Linked DNA regions of Zymomonas mobilis subsp. pomaceae ATCC 29192. The protein of the gene in region 2 interacts with the protein of the main gene of each other region in a pairwise test. Links are inferred from orthologs where the notes say so. Each region holds a gene or a part of one and is shown on either strand. Other genes may lie near its edges. The genes, in order: dnaA and ZYMOP_RS02060.

Region 1 (3,164 bases), 460 kb from region 2 along the record:
GAATGGGCTTTTCCCCATAGCCAACAGAAGCCTGATCCAAGGTTATTAAAGGCGGTTTCAAATTGGCATCGGGACTGGGGAAGGAAAAACTGAGCGATGGATCTTCAACCGCCGCCGCGATGGGTTCCATTTTTTCTAACGCCTTCATTCGACTTTGTGCTTGGCGGGCGCTATGTGCTTTTGTGCGCCAGCGGTTGACAAAGCTTTGCAGTTTTTCTCTTTCCGCTAGTTGGCGATTACGCGCTGCTTCGACTTGCGACAAACGTTCAGCCCGCTGTCGTTCAAAAGCATCATATCCCCCTGGATAAAGAGTTAGTTTTCCCTGTTGAAGGTGAAGAATATGATCAGCAACTTTGTTCAGAAAATCACGTTCGTGGCTAATTAAAAGCAAAGTCCCACGATAAGAACGAAGGAAATTTTCAAGCCATAATACCGCTTCCAAATCGAGATGGTTTGACGGTTCATCAAGCAACAATAAATCTGGCGCAGAAAATAATAATGCCCCTAAAGCAACCCGCATACGCCAACCACCTGAAAAAGATGAAAGGGGTTGTGCCTGCATCGTTTCATCGAAACCAAGACCTGCCAGAATACGGGATGCCCGTGCTGGCGCGGTGTAGGCGTCGATGGCATTTAATCTTTCGTGAATTTCCGCTAGCTTTTCAAGATCGGCTTCGGTTTCACTTGCAGCCATAAGCGTTGCACGCTCTTTATCCGCCGCTAACACCGTTTCATAAGGTGTAGCCGTCCCTTCTGGCGCTTCCTGTGCAATATAGCCGATACGGGTTTCACGGGGCATAGATAACGTGCCCCCATCGGATTCTAAGAGGCCTGCGACCACTTTCATCAAAGTGGATTTACCCGCGCCATTCCGCCCGATGAGACCCACATGACTGCCGGGTGGTAAACTCGCAGTTGCCTGATCAAGGATAAGTCGGCCCCCAAGCCGGACAGTAATGGCCGAAAAACTAAGCATATTTCTCAATTCAGGAAGTTAAGTGAGGAAATCAAAAGACAACGAATTTATAAAAATCACAGAAGGTTGGTTCAAGCTTTATTATTAAAAAGCCTTATCCTTCAAGCTGACGCATCAGCATACGGACATCAGAATCAACTTCTTCATCTATTAAACGCAATTTTTCTACCTGACGAATCGCATGAATAACGGTTGTATGATCCCGCCCCCCAAAACGCTGACCAATTTCAGGTAAAGAACGAGGTGTCAGATATTTGGATAAATACATGGCGACCTGCCGCGGGCGGGCAATAATCCGGTCACGTCTTTTTGAACTCATATCAGCTAATTTCAAACGATAATGGTCGCAAACCCGCTTTTGAATTTCTTCAACCGTTATGCGTTTTTGCGTTGAGCGCAATAAATCGGCCAAGGTTTCTGTGACAAAATCCATGTCAATCGGCCGATTGGAAAGAGTTGCATAGGCAACAACCCTATTAAGCGCGCCTTCCAATTCACGAACATTCGTGCATATGCGCTTCGCAAGAAAGAAAACAATGTCTTCAGGGACAGTGACCTGAGGCATAGCTTCTAATTTTTTCAGAATGATATTGAGCCGCAGCTCAAAATCAGCGGGATTAACATCCGCAACCAAGCCCCATGACAAGCGGGAAAGAATACGGCTTTCAATCCGTTCTAAATCTTGAGGACTACGATCGGCTGAAATCACGAGCCGTCGTCCGGCTGTAATCACCTCATTCATCGTATGGAAGAATTCTTCCTGTGTAGAATCCTTTCCAGCGATAAACTGGACATCATCAATCATTAAAAGATCAGCGGAACGCAATCTGGCCTTGAAGCTATGCGTATCTTTCGCCCGCATGGCCGCGACAAAATCATACATGAATTTTTCGGCAGACATATAAATTGCCGAACTGTTAGGATGACGCTTTAAATATTCGAGCCCGACCGCATGCATCAAATGGGTTTTACCAAGACCCGTTCCACCATGTAAAAAAAGCGGGTTGAAATCGAGCTTTCCACCTTCTGCAAAAGTGCAGGCCGCGCGATAAGCGAGGTCATTTGCCTTGCCAACAACAAAATTATCGAAATTATAGCGCTCTTCAAACTGGCCTTGGCTATCCTTTTCGGATTCATCTGCTGACGCAGGGGGAACAATGGTAGCCGAAGGTTGTTTTTTTTTGCTCGCTTTTTTGACAACGGGTTGAGGATGGTCGCCTAAGGGTAATTCGATTTCTGTAACGTCTAATAATAAAGGTTGAGCACTTGGATTGCGAACGGTTATCTTTACTTCGGTAATACCAGGCCAGACTGTCCGCCATGCTAATAATAATTCATCAGATAAATGAGCAGAAACCCAATTGGCCATAAACTCACTGGGACAGGCCAAACGTATTATTTTATGAGTGTTATCAAAATCGGCGAGTGCCAGAGATTTTAGCCAGCTTTCAAAAGTACGTGTACCACATTTTTTACGCAAAATTTGACGCACTTCATTCCATGCAGCCGGCAGTAATGATGCCTGGTCTTGTACCGGGATATTCATTTCACCACCTGAATTTTGCACTGGATTCAGCACGCTATTATTTTTCCCCGCTTCAATTGAGCTCTTATAAAGAATTATGATTTTATTTGATTTCGGCCCCTACCGATAAGACGGTACGCGCCCCAGCCTTATTATTTACGGAGACCCGTCATGCTCGATTCTGTTTTACTGAAGTCCTGATGATGGACTCAATATTTATCAAGTATGCGCTTACTTTTTGGAAGAGCAAACAAAACCAATCAAGGGGTAAGCGGCGATAGCGTCAAAAATTTACGCCTTGACTCGATATGTACGAAGGAATCACTGCATGGGATACTATCACTTGAAATAGATTAACTGGACATTTTTTATTTTTTTAGCGGATGCGCTAAAATGAACAGCTATCAAGAAATATTCAGACTGCGGTGCATAAATATTATTACAACATCAATACTTTGTTACAAAATATAGACGGTATTATTATTTTTGACGCATAAAAAAGCTCGCCACTATATGCAGTAACGAGCTCAATCTACTTCCTGTTAAAAAACAAGAAGTTTGGCTGATAGAGCAATCCGAAAATATCTTAAAAGAATAAAGAATATCAACTTTACTTTAAATAAAGTGATTCCCTTGTTTCCAATAAAAGCAAAGGATCTTTGG
Region 2 (3,196 bases):
GTGGATTTAATTTTTGGATATTCAGGATTCCGTAGCCGTAATGCCAAGATCATCGGGGCCAAAATTAAAAGGGATTAATTCTGATAATTTATGCTCTTTGATCAAGTCACCTTCGGCAGATGCACAATAGACAGTTAAATCACATTGGCTCACCTGAGCAGCTTCGTTCAATATCTGACGGCATCGACCACAGGGATAAACAGGATTTTTTCCGATAAGGAAACCATCTTTTTGACGTTTCCCACCTATAATGGCGATTGCAACAATATTTTTAAGGTTACCCGTATTATTAGCTATCGCTACGGCAACCGTCTCAGCACATAAGGTAAGGCCATAGCTCGCATTTTCAAAATTAGTACCGGTTATGATCGATCCATCTTGTAATAAAACTGCAGCACCCACAGAAAAACCTGAATAAGGGGAATAAGATTGCTTCATAGCCTGACGGGCTTTATCTACAAGTGATTGCGCTTTATCCTTAGGTCCTTCATATTTATAATTGGATTCGGTCATACATGTTATCCTCCGCTTAACCTGAAGATAGCCTATCAAAAGCCCGCAAAACCCCTCCTAGAAGAAAAAAGACGAAGGACAGATTCTGCATGGCAGAAGTATTAACATTGGCATCTAATTTGCAAGAAAAAGACATCGGGGTACCTGCGAATATTCAAGCAGAAGCGGCGCTTCTAGGTGCCCTTTTAATTGATAATCGCCTTGCAGAAGATGTTCAGGTTAAACTTCGTGCCGAACATTTTTTCGACCCTACCCATGGTCTGATTTATCAGACTATTATGCGCCAGATTGATCGTAATCAGCATGTTACACCCGTTATTCTGCAACCTCTTCTTGAAAAAGACCCCGGTTTACAGGCCAAGGGCGGCATAAAATATGTTGTAGAGCTTGCACAACACCATGCTGCTTTGTTGGGGGTTCGGGATTTCGCTGCCCAGATTTATGATCTTGCCCTTTTACGGGAACTAATCAGTGTCGGGCGAGAGATGGTCGATAATGCTATGGATACTCAAGGCATCATTGATCCTCTATCTCAAATTGAAGAAGCGGAGGCTTCTCTTTATCGTGTTGCCGAATCCGGTGTTACCGAAGGGGGCGTTAAAAGTTTTGCACAGGCGGCCAATATTGCTGTTAAAGCAGCCGAAATGGCGCTTTATTCAGGGGCCAATCTTTCTGGTATTACAACAGGACTGGATACGGTTAATGCCAAGATTGGCGGGTTGCATCGTTCTGATCTTCTGATTCTAGCGGGTCGCCCTGGCATGGGTAAAACGGCCTTTGCAACCAATGTCGCCTTTAATGCGGCACAGCGTTATATGTATGATATCCGTAATGGCCTCAAGCCAGAAGAAAGTGCAGGGGCGCCTGTTGCATTTTTTAGTCTAGAAATGTCTGCTGATCAGTTGGCAACTCGTCTTTTGGCGGAACAATCGCAATTATCTTCTGAAGACCTGCGTATGGGGAAAATTCGCAAGGAAGAATTCCGTAATCTTGCACGCGCGGCCACTGAATTGGAAGAGTTACCGCTTTATATTGACGATACCCCCGGTTTGACTATCGCCAGTTTGCGTACCCGTGCTAGAAGGTTAAAACGCCGACATAATATTGGTTTATTGGTTGTTGACTATCTTCAACTTTTGCATGGCTCGGGTAAAGCAAATGATAATCGGGTAAATGAAATTTCAGAAATCAGCCGTGGACTAAAAACTTTAGCAAAAGAACTCGATATTCCTGTGCTAGCCTTGTCCCAGCTGTCCCGTGCTGTGGAACAGCGTGAGGATAAACGCCCCCAGCTTTCTGATTTACGAGAATCCGGTTCTATTGAGCAGGATGCAGATATTGTCTTGTTCGTCTATCGTGAAGAATATTATCTCCAATCGCGTGAACCGAAAAGAGCAGCCGAAAAGAGCGATAGTCCGATTGATGCCCGTGTTGATGAAGAACACCGAATATGGCAACAGTCGATGGAACAAGTCTATAATATGGCCGAACTGATTGTCGCCAAACAGCGACATGGGGCAACAGGTAAAGTACGTTTAAGATTTGAAAGCCGTATCACCCGTTTTTCAGATCCCGTTGATGATAATTATATGCCTTCCGAAGAGAGAGTGTAAGGATACTTACTTATATCGAATTCTAAAAGGTCCTTTCTAAACTACAAGCTGAATAGGGTAAGATGTATGGGGAATAAGGCTATTAGTACAATGTCTGATAAAGACCACGATCATGACCATGATCATAGCCATCACCACAGTCACGGAACAGGGCATCACCACCACCATGAAATCAATGCCCATAATAGCCGTAGCTTTAGCATTGGTATTATTATCAATTTAGCCTTTATCTTTGTAGAAATAGGTTATGGGCTTGCCTCGGGTTCCTTGTCCCTTATTGCTGATGCAGGGCATAATCTTTCTGATGTACTGGGATTAGCCTTATCTTTAGCGGCGCTTCTGGCTGAAAAATTACGTCCCACAGCTCGATTTACCTATGGTTACCGATCCTCTTCTATTTTAGCCGCTCTTTTTAACGCCTTATTTTTATTTGTTGCCTGTGGGGCTATTGGATGGGAAGCTATTCGGCGTTTTTCTGATCCTGTCGCCGTTCCAGGTGGCACTATTATGATAGTTGCCGGGATCGGTATTATTATCAATTTTGCTACGGCTTTATTGTTCAAAGATGGGCAGGAGGAGCTTAATCGTCATGCAGCTTTTCTGCATATGCTCTTAGATGCCTTGGTCTCAGCGGTTGTTGTGCTTTCAGGCTTAATCATCAAATTAACAGGATGGCACTGGATAGATCCGACCTTAAGCTTGGGGATTGTTGTCGTCTTGCTGTGGAGTAGTTGGGGGCTTGTTGTTCGGTCTTTTTCTCTTGCCCTTAATGGGGTTCCCCCGTCGATAGACCTCGACGCTGTTATTGCACGTTTGCGCAGCTTGCCAGATGTTACAGATGTCCATCATATCCATGTATGGCCGGTAAGTACGAGTGAGACAGCCATGACGGCGCACATCGTTAAATCCCAGATCGAGAATAACGATGGTTTTATCGATCAAGTCAGTGACATCTTGAAAAAAGAATTCAATATCGGACATGTAACCTTACAAATTGAACATGGTAGCCGTCACCATGAACCGTTATGTATGCCTGTCTGATATTTGATCGGACAAATTTGATAGCTACA

Evidence for each region.
Region 1: the proteins of ZYMOP_RS02060 (region 2) and dnaA interact in binary tests that used the Escherichia coli proteins (3 or more experiments, as listed by UniProt). The link is inferred for Zymomonas mobilis subsp. pomaceae ATCC 29192 from one-to-one orthologs.

The regions. Positions count from the first base shown.
Region 1 is NC_015709.1:576-3,739, reverse strand. What follows is about bases 297-3,128. They hold dnaA (chromosomal replication initiator protein DnaA), read right to left. Parts: upstream 2,523-3,128; coding sequence 1,071-2,522; downstream 297-1,070. Other genes in these bases: ZYMOP_RS00015 (ABC-F family ATP-binding cassette domain-containing protein), read right to left, coding at 297-976. In the rest of the region: more of ZYMOP_RS00015, read right to left, coding at 1-296. UniProt on the Escherichia coli protein: Plays an essential in the initiation and regulation of chromosomal replication. Binds in an ATP-dependent fashion to the origin of replication (oriC) to initiate formation of the DNA replication initiation complex once per cell cycle.
Region 2 is NC_015709.1:461,578-464,773, reverse strand. Bases 1-2,864 are described here. They hold ZYMOP_RS02060 (replicative DNA helicase), read left to right. Parts: upstream 1-602; coding sequence 603-2,126; downstream 2,127-2,864. Other genes in these bases: ZYMOP_RS02055 (cation diffusion facilitator family transporter), read left to right, coding at 2,217-2,864; ZYMOP_RS02065 (cytidine deaminase), read right to left, coding at 22-513. Also shown: more of ZYMOP_RS02055, read left to right, coding at 2,865-3,167. UniProt on the Escherichia coli protein: The main replicative DNA helicase, it participates in initiation and elongation during chromosome replication. Travels ahead of the DNA replisome, separating dsDNA into templates for DNA synthesis.